Regions from separate parts of the Paenibacillus sp. 01T442 genome, predicted to be linked through region 1. Evidence: predicted binding sites of a transcription regulator. Region 1 holds the regulator's gene; each other region holds the start of a gene.
The links. The regulator LexA, encoded in region 1, represses DNA repair genes until DNA is damaged. The targets are predictions, from matches to a motif close to CGAACATATGTTCG.

Region 1 (5,525 bases):
ACTTGAAACAAGCACTAGACGAGTTGCTTCGTGACGATGTCGTTTGCGACACACTTGGTGAGCATGCGCTAGCGCATTTCTACGAGTTGAAAGAAATTGAGTGGGATATGTATCGTACGCAAGTTCACCAATGGGAGAGAGATCAATATCTGTCTCTGTACTAAAATGATTAAAACCCTCGGCGCTGTAAGCGTTGAGGGTTTTTCTTTTTGACACTGTTTGAGGCGAGAGATGCTTCTCCATTGGGCGTGGTGATGTGTGGCAGGTTGGTTGCGAGTAGAGTTGCGGGGGGAGAGTTTTGTAATTATCTCGTGTTCCGGCAAATAAATGGATTTTCTACAGTTAAAATTCTGGATTTTCCGATCAAATCCAGAATAGATGGATTACCTACAGTTAATTTTAACCATATTACTCGATTTGATCAAAAGTGGCAGAATTACCTTCATGTTTTCCATCTAAAACGAGTTTTCGAGGAAATTCATCGATAATAGCTGTAGATTTTCCAGTTAATTCAAGTTTGTGCAGCATTACACTAGCCAATCTAAGCTACAACTCTGCTAAAAACGACTGTGTGACGAGAATACGCGTTCGTACCACTCTCATCCACAAAGAATGTTGACCTTCCCGAAGTTCATAACACGTATTCACGAGCGACTTTGATAGAAATCTCCTTATCGAATGCTGTTCATGCTACATTGCCAACCTCTAAGGMGGTATTGTATGATTAGAAGGACAACTAGATACTTAACGCCCGTCGGTCACGCATAGAATGAACTGATMGGCTTTTTAACGCGAAGGAGACTAATTGAACTATGGACAATTTCAATCGAAATTTAGAAAAGTATGCAGAGTTAGTGATTCGAATCGGGGTTAACTTGAATAAAGGCCAAGATTTGTTGGTTGAAGCTCCCATAGAAACATTGGATTTAACAAGATTAATCGTTCAGAAAGCGTATGAGGCTGGAGCGAATTTTGTCCATGTGCATTGGCAGGATGATGTCGTTACGCGAAATAAATTTGATTATGCATCAGAAGATTCAATGGACTACTACCCGGAGTGGTATACGACGATGCTTGAACGTTTTGTTGAAAACGGAGGGGCCTTATTGAACATTAAGGTACCGAATCCGAATCTGTACGATGGCATTGATGCCAGCCTGATTTCAAGAGCTTCCAAAGCCGCATCAACGGCAAGAGCCAAGTATCAGCACTATGTACGAACAGGTGAGTTTAGCTGGTGTTTAATTAAAGCACCAACTGAAGCTTGGGCTTCGATTGTGTATGCGGATTTGCCAGAGGAGCAGCGTATTCCTGCGATGTGGGATGCTATTTTCCAAATTAACCGTGTATATGAAGAGAACCCCGTAGCAGCTTGGCAGTCCCATTTGGATACGCTGAAGGCGACACATAGCTTATTGAATGAAAGAAGCTATAAAGCTCTACGTTATCGAGCAACGGGTACGGATTTGCGTGTTGAACTGCCAGAAGGACACATTTGGCTAGGTGGGGATAATGAGAACGCTCGCGGTATCCGTTATGTAGCGAATATGCCAACGGAGGAAGTGTTCACCATCCCAAACCGAACAGGTGTTAGTGGTACGGTAGCGAGTACAATGCCTTTGAATATTAATGGTGCTTTAGTGGACCGGTTTACCTTTACGTTCGAAGCGGGCAAGGTTGTGGACTTCCAAGCGGAGGTTGGTTATGACCATTTGGCACGATTACTTGATATGGATGAAGGCGCGAGGTATTTAGGTGAGGTTGCACTCGTGCCGTTTGATTCCCCGATTTCCAATTTAAATCGTATTTTCTACAACACAGGCATCGACGAGAATGCTTCCTGTCACTTAGCGCTGGGTAGTTGCTATCCGATTAATTTAAAGGATGGCACTAAGTTATCGAATGAAGAGTTGAAGGCTCGCGGAGGGAATAGCTCCTTGATTCATGTGGATTTTATGATTGGTTCTGCTGAGCTTGAAATCGATGGAGAACTTGCAGATGGGACGATCGAACCGATCTTCCGTGCGGGGAACTGGGTATTGACGTTTTAAATGCAAAAAGCAAGGCTCTCAAGTGTTAATCCACTTTGGGAGCCTTGCTTTTTTGTGGTGTCTGCCGTTCTTACATATCTCGGAATAAACCAATGACACGACCAAGGATCGTTACATTTTTCAATAAAATTGGTTGTAAAGCGGAGTTCTCCGGTTGAAGGCGAATATGATCCTTCTCCTTGTAGAAACGCTTAACTGTAGCTTCATCATCTTCTGTCATTGCGACAACGATATCACCGTTATTCGCTGTTTGTTGCTGTTTAACGATGACATAGTCGCCATTATGAATACCAGCTTCAATCATACTGTCACCCATAATGCTAAGCATGAACACGTTGTTATCACCAACCATGCTTGAAGGAAGAGGGAAATAATCTTCGATATTCTCAGTGGCAGTAATAGGAACACCAGCCGTTACTTTACCAACAAGGGGAACACGAGCGACGGAGACGGCGAATTGGGATTCAGCACCATCAAGCCCTAGAATTTCAATAGCACGCGGTTTGGTTGGATCTCGACGAATCATGCCTTTTTTCTCAAGACGTTCCAAATGGCCATGCACAGTAGAACTAGAGGCTAGTCCAACTGCTTCGCCGATTTCTCGAACGGAAGGAGGGTAGCCTTTATCTTTCACTTCGTTCTTAATGAATTCCATTATTGCTTGTTGACGCTGCGAAATTTTACTCATAAGATATCACTCCAATACTGGGAATCATTACCCAAAGTATAACATAGAACCCGAGTTCGTACAAACATAAGTTCGAAAAACGGTTGACTCAAACATGTGTTCGTGTTATTCTAATATCAGAACAAATGTTTGGGGGATGAATTTTATGTATATGGCTTATTCACAATCTAACGGAACAACAACACTTCGGGGTACTGCTCATGCATCCAAAGGGATGACGATTAAACGCGGTTATGCGAAGCTACTTCTTCGTTTCATACTGATAGCAGTAATTCTTGGAACAGTGTTGTCGTTCGGTGCGATCGTACAAGCCTATGCAGGTGATGGTACTGTTACCGTGTCTACACCAATCACTTCCGCGCAACCATTAGCGAAAGATACTCAAAACGAGAAAGTTGTTATTCAAAGTGGTGATACGCTATGGGGAATTGCAGAAACTCACAAAAAGAAGGGTGAGAACACGCGTTCCTACGTCGAAAAATTGAAAGCATTTAATCACTTAACGAACAGTTCACTGCAAGAGGGGCAAGTTCTATTACTACCTTAATGAAATAATTCTTAGTTCACTATATAGATGTTTGTTTAAGACATAGTCGTCTGTTGCTATGTCTCTTTGCTTTGTATCCTTGACAATCCTATTCGGTGATGGCAAAGTAATACTCATATTGAAATTTTGACTGGGAGGATTACAATGAGTGACAGCATGGATAAGACGATTGAGCGAATCAATGAACTAGCTCGAAAGGCGAAGACAGTTGGCCTAACGGATGCAGAGATTGATGAGCGAAATGAGCTAAGGAAAATCTATATTAATGCCTTCAGGGGGAACCTAAAGGTTCAACTAGATTCCATTAAGTTTACTGACGAAGAGAAATAAGCCTACACACATAGATACTACATTCAAAGGGGAAATGAATGATGACGTTGAAAGCTGTGCTATTTGATTTGGATGATACYCTGTTATGGGACGATCGTAGTGTGGAGGAAGCTTTTGCTGCAACATGCGCAGAAGCAGCGAAGCAAGTCAATGGGTTGAACCCAGAGGAATTAGAAGCATCTGTTCGAAAGGAAGCAAGGAGTTTATATGAATCATTCGAGACGTTCCCATTTACCAAAATGATTGGGATTAACCCGTTTGAAGGACTGTGGGCCAATTTCACGCAAGGTGAGGACGAAAACTTCCGTAAATTACAGAAGCTAGCACCTGGCTATCGCACAGAATCATGGACTAGAGGACTTGCAGGACTAGGGATCGAAGATCGTGAGTTAGGGTTCAAGCTAGGTGAATTGTTTGCAGCCGAACGCCGCAGTCGTCCCTATGTATATGAAGAAACATTCCGCGTACTAGACGAGTTGAAAGGCAAATACAAGCTTCTTCTTTTAACGAATGGCTCGCCGGATTTACAGAAAGAGAAATTAGCAGGGGTTCCTGAGATTGCTTCTTACTTTGATCACATCGTGATTTCTGGAGAATTTGGACAAGGGAAGCCAGCAGCGGCTATCTTCAATTATGCATTGGGTCTGCTTGAGATTAGTGTGGATGAAGGTATTATGATCGGGGACAAACTGACGACAGATATTTTGGGGTCAGGAAGCATTGGTATGCGTAACATTTGGATTAATCATCATGGGCTTCAAAGTGGCGATGAGATCGTACCTGCTTATGAAGTGACGCGTCTTCAAGAAATTTTACCAATCATCAATAACGGTTAATTTCGAATAAAGAATAAAGCCCAACAGCTACTTTGGACACAATGGTCTAAAGTGCTATTGGGCTTATTGTGTTAACTTAACAATTAAGCTTTAATAAAGTCAGGATCATCAATGTTGTAAGCTACCCAGCCATCTTTTTCGATGAAAAGGCGAACAGCAACGATTTCACGATTATCCATCAAGGTGAAGAAATGATTCGTGTTCTCAGGAACAGAGATCACATCACCTGGCTCAAGTTCAACATCGAAATAGCCAAGTTCTTCGGATTTGATGATGAAAATTCCTTTTCCAGAAACGATAGCTCGGATTTCATCTTCGGTGTGCGTGTGCACTTGTTCGAATTTTTTCAGAAGCTCTTCAATATTCGGGGTAACATCAGATAAGGAGATGACATCCCAAATTTCATAGCCGCGTCTAGCAGCTAGATCCTTAATCTCAGCTTCATAAGTGGAAATGATCTCTGCTTTTTCATCATCGCTAAGAATGAATTTCTCGCGAAGTGCTACTGGAAGCTTGTTCGCATCCCAATGCTCGTATACGACTTCTTGACTATCTAAGAAGGCTTTAACTTCTGCTTCGCCCTCGATACGTTCATTGGTATTTCGAATTCTAATTTGTGCCACGTTACATCCCTCTTTCATTAATAAATATAACCATATTATAGAGGATATCAAGCTTACTGTCGATGGAAGGATATAAGTTTTTCCGATAAAACCTATAGGGATTATTCATAATTCAAAATCTTTTCATAGAAGCCGTATTCTGTTACACTAAATCTTAACATAATTTGTCGTTTTTTTTAATCCTGATTTAGGAAAAGTTGAAAGGGAGCCTTGCCATGAAGAAACCACCGATTCAAGAACAGCTTAAGAAGAAGATTATGATCCTAGATGGTGCCATGGGTACGATGATTCAGCAAGAGGACTTGACTGCTGATGATTTCGGAAGTGACGACCTCGATGGCTGTAATGAAATTCTATGTGTTACACGCCCAGATGTTATTCAAAAAATTCATGAAGCTTATTTCGCCGCTGGCGCTGATATGATAGAAACGAATACGTTCGGGACGACGA
Region 2 (6,315 bases), on a different contig from region 1:
AAACCATGAAAATCCTATTATTCAGGATTGGGCTATACATCAGGGAAGAGCATTTGTTGAAGAAATCCGTTTAGAACGTGAATCAGAGTTGAAATACGAGCGGCAGTATAACGAAAGATTTGAATAAGTCGTTGTATACATAGCACTAACTAAGAGCCTACTTATTTCTTTTAATAAATCAAGCCCGATGAAGACATTCTCCATCGGGCTTCTTCATGGCTTATATTTGTTTCTCATTGAATCTTGCCGCGCCGTACATATTAGTTACAAGACCATCGGCATAACGTCCGATCCTCACACCTATTTCTGCACGCATATAATCTCTAGTGATTGTAAAACTATCTTCATACCCTCCGTAGTTATATCTATAGCGGATCATCCGATCATCTTTTTCCTCTTCAAAAATGCGGATATTTCTTTCCATTAAGCTTCTTTTTACTTTTAATAAATCGGCATGAATGTTTTTGGCAAGCACCTTTGCAACTTTAGAATAGAGCACTCGTAACGTTTCGGAAGACCCCTCTACCTCTCGGGCCTTTTTCAAAATAATCGAATGTATGATGGGCAATAAAGCATAATCTCTCATCATATTGATTTCTTCCGTTGTTGGACGGCCATGTTGAACTACTTTATCGCTAAGTCTGTTCTGAAATGCCTCCTTATGTTGTGGAAGCATCATTCGGCTAGATTCCCACAGTCCGTTCTTTTCCAGCTTTTTACTCATCTGTAATGCCCTCCGATTTTCATCGACCTATCTGCTGCTTGCCCTGCAGTAGTAAGCGATGATGCCCTTACAATAGCAGMACTGCCGTAACGATCCTTTATTTTGTCAGTGACCTTATCTAAAGCTCTTGACTTCACCTGATCTTCAAAGAGGGTCAATTGATATCCCTCATCATCTACAAGGTTACTAAGAGTCACTCCTACGCGGCGTACCGGCATTTTGTCCCAGTAACGATAGAATAGTATCTTGACGGCTTCGTATACTGCATTCGTGTTATTAGTTGGATCAGGCATCTTCATTTGCCGTGAGAAGCCAGTAGGTGTTTCGTAAGGACTGCACATGCAGCTAACTGAGACAACCCTGCCCATATACCCTTTACGACGGCAATCTCGGCAAACCTCCTCTGTGAGTTCGAGAAGAATCGTGTCAACTTCAATACTTTCAGTGTAGTCTCTCGGCAAAGTCATCATGTGGCCGACTGATTTGGGAGCAGCATTAAAAGTGCCAGGTGTGACGGGAGAGTCATCTAAGCCATTCGCGGTTCTCCACATGACTTCAGCATGAATATCTGATTGCTTCCCAAAGCGAGCACGAAATTTATCCTTAAGACGCGGTAGCGGTGTTCTGGCAATATCACCAATCGTAGTCATTCCAAGGCGAGCAAAATGTGCTGTCATTCGCGAGCCGACACCGAACATCTTATTTACTGGTTGCGGCCACAAAAAGGCTTCAACTTCTGTTTTGGGCAAAGTAAAAATGCCACTTTCATTCTTCTTTGCCCATATATCAGTTGCAATTTTAGCAAGTATCTTATTAGAACTTATACCTACTCTTACCCACACCCCTGTTTGACTTAGAACTTTTTGCTGAATCGACTTGGCAATCGTTACAGGATCTCCAAAAAAAGGTACACTTCCAGTAACATCTAAAAATTGCTCATCAATGCTGAAGACTTCAACGAGATCAGTGAACTCTTCATAAATCTTCGTGATCATCAGCGAAACATCAATGTAATGCTGCATGCGTGGACGCATGACAACGAGATCTGGGCATTTATTTAAAGCTTCTCCGAGACGCTCTGCCGTAGTTACTCCATAACTTTTTGCAATCGGGCAAGCGGCTAAAATTATTCCTGATCTGCGTTCAACAGACCCAGCCACAGCAACAGGTTTATTTTTACATCCTGGGTGATCCGCTTTTTCAACGCTGGCGTAGAAGCTCATGCAATCCGCTAATAGAACAATTTTCTCACGTTCTTCCTTCACCCTAACCGCCTCCGCATATTCATTAGCATGGTCATTAGCTCTGCTTTAACCAAACTCCTCAACATTGTGAAATGGTGGATATAACCGCGCACTTTATATTCAACATTAATGCCCAATGAATTCATTTCTGTGTTCAAAACCATAATATCCTGTGTTCTCATCTTTCTTTTAATGCTTTGTAATTCAGGATAAATCGAATGCTCCACTTCTTTAAGATAAAAAAGAACATGATTGTATACAATTTTTTCCCTGTAAATCTTTAGTTCATCCATATCTCTTACTAACATATCCAGCAAAATAGGTAACAAAGTGCACTCTTTAATGATTTGAATATCCTCTTCAGTTTCAATTCTTTGACTAATCACTTTTTTATCACACCACCAAAATACGAACATGTATTCGTATTACATATTATATACCGAACACGTATTCGTTATGCAAGGGAATTTTTAAATATTTTTAGCAATGGATAAAAACACCAAAAACCCAGATGAACTATCTGGGTAAAAGCAAATCTCTTCAAGTTATTCAAACTAGTTTATTGAAATATCATACAGCGTTAGCTTAGTCTGCCTTGCATTATGTAGCAATTACTCCTTCGGAAGCAACCTTACCGATGTTATAAATATCGCCATCGTCAAAGCCCGTCGCTATGAATAATTTGGGTCTATAAAAATTAATGAATTGGTCTTTATTATTCTTAAAAAATTCAATCAGGTACAATGCTGCAATACTTAGTGCAAGAAAAATATAAGCATCATAGTTCTCCTCTGATAACTCATCCATCTTATTGTGTATTAACAAATCAATGTACCTTTGCTCTGGAAAATAGTCGTTGTTACAAGCCCAATCTGAACCTTCCTTATTCCATTCAGATGAACCGGATATGTAATATCTTGTTCCTTCATTACTTTCAAAAATACCCAGATTAAGAGCTATTATTGTACTTGGGAGAGGATCTTTCTTGAAGATAGAGCTAAGAAAACTCTGAAATTCGCTGAATGATCCAGCAATTATCCGTTTCAACTCATCTTTCTCAAGTTCAAAGTTCGTAAGCTCGCTCAATATTAACTCAATTCCGCTGTGTAGCACTGGCTTCTGATCAATAATTTTATATAAGGATTGCTCTATTTTTTCAAAGTCCATACCCCTCACCATCCCTGAAGTTCATACTTTAAAGTTATTCAAAGTTTATATCCAACTTCCTTTTTTAGTGAAAATAACTGACAGTTCACGCGGCGAGGAACTGACCTGATCTACCAGCAGCCTTCTATCTTTACGCTTAGCGTAAGCTATCTTGATTTTTTATATCCCATGAAATATGATTTCTCCAATCATTCCACTTTTCCTTGATTTTTGACCGAAGCCACTCACCACCAAAAGTAGTTGTACCCTCATGGGAGACGTAAATAATCCAATCCATGTTATTATCAAACCAATAACATTCACTAACCTCAAAATACGGTTCTTTATCCCACATTTCGTACTCAAAAAAATCAGAAATCAAAAAGAATGAACCATCTTCCTTTAATTCATACGCTGTCTCTATACGATGTTCTTTAAATATTTCCTTTAATAACTTTAATCTCGCTGATATGTGAATGTATTCTGAATCAAAGGCTATTACATCGTTTCTCTTACAATTAAATAAGGGATACCAATAAGCTTTATTAATATCCCATACATTTCTTACTCTTCTTTCTATTTGCTCCGCCATTTCTTCGGACAACAAAGTTTTTCCCATAGTATCCCCTTTGATTGGATCATCGCCCGATGGTCATCTTATTCCACAATTGATGAATTACACTTGGACCATATTCTTGAGGATAGATCAAAATGGTAATCACCAAAGTAAATAGTAAAATCAAAATCCAGGTAGCAATTATTAGAGATTGATTCAATCGATGAATAAAAGTTATTCCTATAGTTATCAAGACCGTGTTTATGACTAAAATAAACGGAAGCGCGATGATTCTACCTAATCCTGTGTTTGGGAAAAAGTTAAGTAATAAGAAAATTAAGATTAAGCTTGGTATAAGAGCGACTAATAGTTTCAGTAAGTTTATACTTTTTTGCATCTTTATTGTCCTTTATCTACAATAAAATAAGCTGGTAGCGTTAGCTTAAGGCTTTGGTGGCCGATTGTACGGGATGTACATTGTTTTGATTTTTTCAATATTCTTTAATTGTTCATCTGCGCTCCAGTTACCACTACGTCTAGTAGCATGTAACAACCATTTCGCACCATTTGATAACCATTCCGTACGATATGTTTCAAAGGTATAAAGCATGCAATCCACGCCAAACTCAAAAGCGCAGCATACACATATTTCGAAAGATTCATTACCCTTCTCATCATATGTTTGTTTTTCTAATTCATCATAACCACAAACTGGACAAATGTAGCCCATTTCACCCTCCAAAGATGTTCAATTCGTTTTATTGAAACCGTATTGTTTCACATAACATGTATATATTGTTGGAATTTTGCCCGTTACTTAAAGAAAAAGAGCAGCCGCTGTGCTTTGAAATCTTTATTTGTTTGTTATTTTTCGAGATATATAAACGATCGGGAACCAAAACATTACTCCGTGTCCAGCTCCGACTACAGCCATTATTATTGGCATAAAAAATATCGATAGTAATCCTCCCTGATATCCGTGAACTTCTTTATCGCCTACATTGAAAACAAAATCATTAGAACTTATTGAATAAATAAACATACATAATCCTATTACTAATCCCAAAATCCCATAAACAATCACTGATTTCTTCACTACTGCTCTCATAATAATTTCCTTTACCTAGTTTATTAAATGACTTTGCTAACAGGTTACTCACGTCTCTCTTCCCGCACTGGCTTCACGTGCTGTGGAATGTCGCGGTTATTTGTCGTGACATATTCAACATCAAAGGATCCACGATAGCCAAATAGCGGTCCAAAAAATCTGTTTTTCACTTGCACATTTATTTGGAACTTTCCTTTTTCATCATCGTACCACTCGCAGACATCAGCATATCCGGAGAATATCATTGGAAACCGAAAGCCCAGAATCCCCTCATAAAAAAATTGTTTCCCAGAAAGTAGCCCCATTCCGCCATTCTCCGCAACAAACATATCGATTTCCACTGCCAAATGCTGGTGAGTACCTAAATAATCGATAATTTTGCGTCGTTTTTCACTGTAAATCATCGTAGCATCAAAACGTCTGACTCGGTTTGGAAATTGATATGTCCGAATCCAAGTAACAGTCTCTCGCCCAAAGCTATCCCTGTATGCGTAATTCTCGATCGTGAAAGGAATATGCTTACCACCCTGCGGAAAAAGGATGTTTCGCCAAGTACCTAGTGCTAGGAACGGAAGTGTAAACCATTTACCATACCAAACATGTTCCATAACTCCTTTTCCAATAGACGCTATTTGATTTTCGCTTTCGAAGCTAAATCGTTTTTGGATCTGAGGATGGAGCTTGGCAAAATCTTCACCGAGGGCCTTTTCGTAGATTGAGGTCATGTTTGGTTACCCCTTTCAGGTGAATTTCGGAGACATCTTTTAGCACTTGAAAGCTCTGTTACGTTTAGCAGACTGGTTATCGATAAGGCCATCATCGCCATATTCAGAGTAATTGGGTTGAAAGGCGCTACGTAGGTCGCTGGATGTGATGCCGCACTTAATCCAAGAAGAATTAAAACCATGATATTGAATTTATGCAGTCTTCTTCGGTTTTTGCCGCTCAAAATAAGAAACAAGAATCCGATTACGATTTCTCCTAATCCCATCAAAATCAGGAGTAGCCTTCCGTAGTCAGCAATACCTGGGATACTCGTTAAAATGTCCATTTCCCCCGAATCTGGAACTAACAGCTTTGGTACAAGTCTTTGGTACAAGTCTTTGGTACAAGTCCTTGGTACACCCAAATGCTAAATAAGCTTATTGTTATCACAATCTCCGAAATTGAACGCCTGATCAATACAGATGGAGAAATCCCCTGCTCTAGCCAAAGACGCAAACAGTCAAAACTCCATGCTGTCGCCCACCCCATTATCGGTCGGAATATGAATCCATCGATCCATGTGCCAAATGCGCCAAAACGAGTTCTATAATCATATCTTGTTAAGAAACGGATTCCATCAACTGTAGGCACATAACGCCAAAAGCCGGCTCCATCAGATATTAACGAGATGGGATTAGATGAACTGAACTTCAGGGTAGAGGTCATAATGCCGTCTTTCTCTTTGTTACCTACCGATTCGCCTTCTCCCGCAATACAAAGCCCAAAACCGATTTTGGTTTTATATAAAAAGCGCTGGGGATGTTCTTCATTG
Region 3 (6,640 bases), on a different contig from region 1:
AAGCATGCAGCTCCAACAACGAGAATGATCGCGATCCAGATGGCAGTCATCATCTTGTTCACCTCCTCGTTGGTTTCTCCAAGGTGTTAGCCTGGGGTACCTTCGGTTTTTTAATCCGATTCAATTGTTTGACTAGTCATACATACCCTTAAAATGTAAGAGTATGGCTTTTAAATGAATGCGCACAGTGCGTTAGGGCACCATAGTGCTAATAATCCATAATCAACAGTGTAAAAATTGGCGGTTTTTACAGCTGTCTTCTCAAAATCAATGAAATTTAGTATGATTTTGAATACATTATGAAAATATACACTGTTATTTTATCTTTTGTCGAAGAAGCTTGTCAAGCGAATGTCCTAGAGTTGATTATTTAGACCCAAAACACAATCGCAAATAGTTAATGTCATTAAGTTTCTTCAAAACTAATTAACGTGATTAATTATCCTCGAATCCATCCTCCATAAACTCCATCTCTTCCTCGTCTGATTCATTACTTATGAGCCCCAAAACCTTAGTAACTATGGCACCCGTGTAACCTCTTCGCATTAGAAATGCCGCAGTTTTACGCTTTCTATCCATTAGTTTTCCCGAAGTTTGCTTCCATTTCGTTCTCGCTATTTTCAGTGCCCCGACATACTCATCCTCTGGATTAATCAACTCCATGGTACTTTTAACCACATCTTGATGAATCCCTTTTTGTTGAAGTTCTTGTCGAATCAGATTACGTCCTTTGCGTTGAGAAATTACTCGGTTGTCCGTCCACATCTTAGCGAATTCTTCATCATTGACGTATTTATTTTCAATTAGCTTGTCACTCGCCCAATCAATAATAGGCGCTTCAAAACCTTTCTCTTTCAATTTACGTTTCACCTCAGATAGGGAATGCGGACGTCTCCCTACCATATGGAGAGCTTTTACATAGGCCATATTTCGCTCTTCATCTAAAATGATAGCTTCAATCGCTTGCTGATATAGGGATTCTCCTTTGTTCAAACGATGCTTGATCAGAATATCTTCATGAACAGAAAAAGCGTACTCCTCATTCAGATAAATGTTATAGCGATGTCTTCCTTGTTTTTGTTTTTCCACTTTGGTTATTACTTGTAATTCTTCCTCTTCGTGATTCATCTCAACAATCCCCCAAATGAAGAAAAAACACCCCAACACAAGGTTAAGGTGCTTCATCCATCCTATTTTTCAAACCTATTCAAAAGCTGTTTCCAACTCGTCTTCTTCTTCATCCGTGTTCGGACCAACAACTTTAATCAAATTACTATTTTCTCTAATTCTTAGCTCAATCGTTTCGGAGATCGCTTTGTTATCTTTCAAGAATTGCTTCGCGTTCTCACGTCCTTGGCCAAGACGCTCACCTTCATACGAATACCAAGCGCCGCTCTTATTCACGATATCCAGCTCAGTTCCGATATCAATAATGCTACCTTCGCGTGAGATACCTTCACCGTACATAATATCGACTTCAGCTTGTTTAAATGGAGGTGCTACTTTATTCTTAACAACCTTAATTCTCGTACGGTTACCAACCATGTCATTGCCTTGCTTGATCGTTTCAATACGACGAACATCCAATCGAACGGAAGAGTAGAACTTCAATGCACGTCCACCCGGAGTAGTCTCTGGATTTCCGAACATAACGCCAACCTTTTCACGCAATTGGTTGATGAAGATAGCGATAACTTTAGATTTATTGATTGCACCAGACAGCTTACGAAGCGCTTGTGACATCAAACGTGCTTGAAGACCTACGTGAGAATCCCCCATGTCGCCTTCAATTTCTGCTTTCGGTACTAGTGCTGCAACGGAGTCGATAACAATAATATCTACCGCACCACTACGAACAAGCGCTTCAGCGATTTCAAGTGCTTGCTCACCTGTATCTGGTTGTGAAAGCAATAATTCATCTATATTAATTCCAAGCTTGCTTGCATAAGAAGGATCTAACGCATGCTCCGCATCGATAAAGGCAGCTTGTCCACCCACTCTTTGAACTTCAGCAATCGCATGTAAAGCTACAGTTGTTTTACCTGATGACTCTGGTCCGTAAACTTCAATAATTCTTCCGCGTGGGAATCCACCTATTCCAAGTGCGATATCCAGAGCAAGTGCGCCCGAAGAAATCGTTTCAACTTGCATATGAGTAGATTCTCCAAGTTTCATAATGGAGCCTTTTCCGAACTGTTTCTCAATTTGACGTAATGCATTATCTAGCGCGGCACGACGATCTGACAAAACGACCACTTCCTTCTATCATTATAGGTATATGATAACTTGTTTTGGCATGTTTGCCAAGCATTTTTTCGAACATACATTCGTTTTTTTGCYAACAAACAAAAAACCGTAACAAAGTTATCGCTTTGCTACGGTTCTTCCGTTAACTAACTCTGATTATAGAGGATTTCTAGTTTTCTTTCAACTGTTTCCATAATTGATAGAGTGCACGTTTAGCAGCTCTTAATTTAATTGACTCCCTATTGCCTGAAAGTTGGAGAGTAAACACTTCCGTCTTCGCATGCTTTTGTGCTAATCCCACATAGACCAGCCCTACAGGCTTCCCTTCAGACGGGCTTGGACCCGCCACACCGGTCACGGAGATGCCAAAGTCACTACCAGTCCTAACTAGCAACTGTTCGGCTAAAATGACCGCTGTTTCGCTGCTAACAGCACCCGGAGCACCTTCCCCCTCCAAAATATCCATTGGCACACCGAGCAGCTTATGTTTTAACGCGTTTGAGTAAACGATAATCCCGCCTAAGAAAGTTTCTGAGCTACCTGGTACTGTCGTTATTAAATCACTGAGCAAACCTCCCGTACAGCTCTCAGCGACTGTTAACGTCTTCTTGCGGGCTGCCAGCAATTGCAAGACTACCGTTTCAATAGGGACGTCCTGATCCGCATATAGATACTCACCAAGGCGCTTCTTAATTTCGGCTTCCGTCGCTTCCAGCTTCAGCTCGCCTTCTGCTGCCGCATGGGCACGCGTTGTTAATCGTATTGTTACTTCAGCTTCTTTGGCGTAAGGAGCAATTGTCGGGTCAGTCTGTGATTGAATCAAATCTAACAACTGATGCTCCAAATTGGACTCACCTATGCCTGCAAACTTCAACATTTTCGAATACAGCGGAACTTCATTTGTCATTCGTAATTGAAGCCAAGGCATCGCATATTTGGTAAACATCGGCTTCATTTCTTTCGGAGGTCCCGGTAAAAGCACGAAATGTGCCCCCTCGAATGTGAGCGCATTTCCAACAGCCAAACCTGTCTCGTTATGTAAGGGATCGCTTCCTTCTAGCATAAGCGCTTGACGACGATTGCTTTCCACCATATGAATCCCTCTAGAAGCAAACATCTCAGAAATAGCCTCCATAGAAGGCTCGTGAAGCACCAGATTACGGCCAGTCAGTGTAGCTAATACATCCTTAGTCAGATCATCCTGCGTTGGCCCTAATCCTCCTGTACAGATCACAACATCAGCTCGAGAAGCAGCTAATCGAAGGCTGTCCAACAAGCGCTGCTCATTATCTCCAACAACCGTTTGAAAGTACATATCAATCCCTAGTGCTGCACATTCTCTAGAAATAAACTGCGCATTGGTATTCACGATTTGACCAAGCAACAGTTCTGTTCCTACCGCAATGATTTCTGCTTTCATTTATGCACCCTCCTTAAAATGAGAAAACCTCTAACGTGATCGCTCGTTATTGATCGACCGCGTTTAGAGGTAAAGTTTAATGGAACTATGACTTTTCAGAAAAGTCTATGACATGTTTATTTTTAACGAAATATTCCACACCTGAATAAACGGTAATAATTGCTGCAGCCCAACTAGCTATAACATCAAAGCGAAAATCTAGAAACGTAAATGGAAAATTATTAATCAGCAGTGCAATGATGGCTGTAATTTGAGCCGCGGTCTTCGCTTTGCCCCATTTGCTGGCCGCCATGACTGTACCCTCTAAGAGGGCAATTTGACGAAGTCCAGTCACAGCCCATTCTCTGCTAATAATGACAATAACGATCCAAGCATCAACTTTATCCATTTCTACTAATGAAACAAGTACAGCGGTAACAAGCAGCTTGTCTGCCAATGGATCCAAAAGCTTGCCCAAATTCGTAACAAGATTACGTTTCCTAGCAATGTAACCATCTAAGCTATCTGTACTCGCAGCAATAATAAAAATTAAAGCAGCAATAATTTGATTATACGTTATGCTAAACTCCTCTATCCGTATTTGAGGAAATTTTACCTTAATCAACAAAAAGAACATGATGATGGGTACTAATAAAATTCTCGCTACGGTGATGCGGTTAGCTAAGTTCATGCAATTACCTCCCCGGATAAGTCAAACTCATAGGAGTGGGTAACACGAACTTTCGCAAGTTCTCCAATGTTCAATTTGGCATTCGAAACGAATACTTCACCATCAATTTCAGGTGCGTCGAATTGGGAGCGCCCAATATATACGTCGCTTCTGCCATCGTATCTTTCAATAAGCACGTCAATTTCTTGCCCAATACGTCGACCGCCGCGAATATTTGAAATTTCACGTTGAATTTCCATAATTGCGTTAGCCCGGTATTCTTTCACATCATCAGGCACTTGATCCGGCAGTCTTGCTGCTGGCGTATCATCTTCTTTGGAGTAGGCAAACACACCAAGACGATCGAACTGAACATCACGCACGAATTGTTTTAAGTTCTCAAAATCTTGTTCAGTCTCACCTGGGAAACCAACAATAAGCGACGTACGCAAAGCAACATCTGGAATCGCTTCGCGAATTTTACGAACGAGTTCTCGCGTATCCTTTTGGCGGCCTGGTCTACGCATACGCTTAAGAATAGAATCTTCACTATGCTGCAAAGGCATATCAATGTACTTGCATACTTTAGGATTCGTTGCCATCACTTCAATCAGTTCATCACTGAAGAAGCCCGGGTATGCATAGTGCAGACGTACCCACTCAATGCCTTCAACTTCACTTACTTTGTTCAGCAAGGTAGGAAGCATGAAGCTATCATAAATATCCGTTCCATAGTTTGTGGAATCTTGGGCAATTAAGCTAATTTCCTTAACGCCTTGAGCCGCAAGGTTAGCAACTTCTGCAACGACCGATTCCATGCTTCTGCTCTTAAAAGCACCGCGCATAATTGGAATGGAGCAGAATGTACAAGCGTTATCGCAACCTTCTGCAATTTTCACATAGGCTGTATAACGAGGAGTCGTCATCAGTCTAGGAAGGTCAGCGTCATAGTTAAATACCGGATTCCCTACTAGAACCGGTTTCTTCCCTCTAAGCGCTTCGTCCACAATGTGATTAATTTTATCAAAATCACCCGTACCTACAATGCCATCGATCTCAGGCATCTCTTCCATTAACTGCTTTTTGTATCGTTGTGTTAAACAGCCTGAAACGATTAGCGCCTTGAGATTCGCTGTTTGTTTCAGTTCTGCCATATCCAAAATTGTATTTACGGATTCTTCTTTAGCTGCATCAATGAACCCGCAAGTGTTCACGATAATGACTGTAGCATCTTCCTTGTTGTCTACAAGTTGGAAACCCCGGCCATGAATTAAACCTGACATAATCTCGGAATCAACTAAATTCTTCTCGCATCCGAGAGTAACTACTTTAACCTTTTCTGTCATGAAAGAAACAACCTCCAATAGTCCTAAAAAACACTCCCTACCAGTATAATACAAGCCAATAGGGGTGTCAAAATGTAAAAACCCCCTGCATCCAGGGGGTTTTCCTTCAAGTAAGCATATATTCCTGATTATTTCATATTAACAAACTGCAAATCCAATGGAATATCTGCTTTCCGAAGCAACGCGATAACAGCCTGTAAATCGTCACGGCTCTTCCCGGTTACACGGATTTGATCCCCTTGAATTTGAGTTTTCACTTTCAATTTTGAATCACGAATCAGTATATTAATTTTCTTGGAGTTGTCTTGATCGACACCTTGTTTCATGCTGATTTTCTGTCTAACTGTAGAACCAGCTGCTGGCTCTACTTTGGAATATTCGAGATTTTTAATCGAGATTCCACGTTTGGTCATTTTTGCATGCATAATATCAAGGACGTTCTGAAGCTTAAACTCATCATCCGAAGTGACAACAAGCTGATCTTTATCTAATTTAATGCTACTTTTACTTCCTTTAAAATCAAAACGGGTCAACATCTCTTTCTCCGCTTGTTGAATCGCATTATTCAGTTCTTGCATATCCACTTTGGATACAATATCAAATGAACTCTCTGAACTCATCTACATCCCAACATCCCTTCCATCAAATTACAATAGCATTATAGCAAGAACACATAAAAAAGGAAATATCCAACCGCCAATGGCATCGAATATTTCCCATCAAACTATTTTCATTACCCGGGAAAGCGCAGGAACTGGCAAATTGCTAGCTTTTCTGCAAATTCAGTTGAACCCGCTTCGGATTCGGCGTATCGCCAACAGGTACGAGAGTGCCATTGACCATGAGCTGCAATGCACTAGCTGCACCAACATTCAAAAAAGCTGAACTTGCTAAATCAAATGTATCCGTATCACCGGAATTATACAGTTTCTGTCTTAGCAACTCCCCCTTCTCACCCTCAGGGGTAAGTGCATTAAC

Region 2: a site for LexA is predicted at 2,378-2,391, ahead of AC1DLM_RS32845 (YhjD family protein). Genes of this name have one in related genera too.
Region 3: a site for LexA is predicted at 2,317-2,330, ahead of recA (recombinase RecA). Genes of this name have one in related genera too.

Annotation. Positions count from the first base shown of each region.
Region 1 is NZ_JBFTPF010000026.1:18,342-23,866, reverse strand. Features, by position in the region: gene glnA (type I glutamate--ammonia ligase) at 1-164, shown strand, start outside; gene AC1DLM_RS19575 (aminopeptidase) at 813-2,051, shown strand; gene lexA (transcriptional repressor LexA) at 2,122-2,739, opposite strand; gene AC1DLM_RS19565 (LysM peptidoglycan-binding domain-containing protein) at 2,885-3,286, shown strand; gene AC1DLM_RS19560 (DUF896 domain-containing protein) at 3,431-3,616, shown strand; gene AC1DLM_RS19555 (HAD family hydrolase) at 3,658-4,452, shown strand; gene AC1DLM_RS19550 (1,2-dihydroxy-3-keto-5-methylthiopentene dioxygenase) at 4,536-5,075, opposite strand; gene metH (methionine synthase) at 5,291-5,525, shown strand, end outside.
Region 2 is NZ_JBFTPF010000112.1:3,822-10,136, forward strand. Features, by position in the region: gene AC1DLM_RS32830 (hypothetical protein) at 1-127, shown strand, start outside; gene AC1DLM_RS32835 (YhjD family protein) at 221-724, opposite strand; gene AC1DLM_RS32840 (DNA polymerase IV) at 721-1,947, opposite strand; gene AC1DLM_RS32845 (YhjD family protein) at 1,986-2,354, opposite strand; gene AC1DLM_RS32850 (hypothetical protein) at 2,569-3,135, opposite strand; gene AC1DLM_RS32855 (hypothetical protein) at 3,272-3,733, opposite strand; gene AC1DLM_RS32860 (hypothetical protein) at 4,113-4,400, opposite strand; gene AC1DLM_RS32865 (hypothetical protein) at 4,524-4,778, opposite strand; gene AC1DLM_RS32870 (DUF4166 domain-containing protein) at 4,823-5,503, opposite strand; gene AC1DLM_RS32875 (DoxX-like family protein) at 5,500-5,829, opposite strand; gene AC1DLM_RS32880 (hypothetical protein) at 5,847-6,315, opposite strand, start outside.
Region 3 is NZ_JBFTPF010000089.1:677-7,316, reverse strand. Features, by position in the region: gene rny (ribonuclease Y) at 1-53, opposite strand, end outside; gene AC1DLM_RS31010 (regulatory protein RecX) at 436-1,128, opposite strand; gene recA (recombinase RecA) at 1,204-2,247, opposite strand; gene AC1DLM_RS31000 (competence/damage-inducible protein A) at 2,417-3,667, opposite strand; gene pgsA (CDP-diacylglycerol--glycerol-3-phosphate 3-phosphatidyltransferase) at 3,753-4,337, opposite strand; gene rimO (30S ribosomal protein S12 methylthiotransferase RimO) at 4,334-5,662, opposite strand; gene AC1DLM_RS30985 (YajQ family cyclic di-GMP-binding protein) at 5,791-6,282, opposite strand; partial or broken gene AC1DLM_RS30980 (RodZ domain-containing protein) at 6,428-6,640, opposite strand, start outside.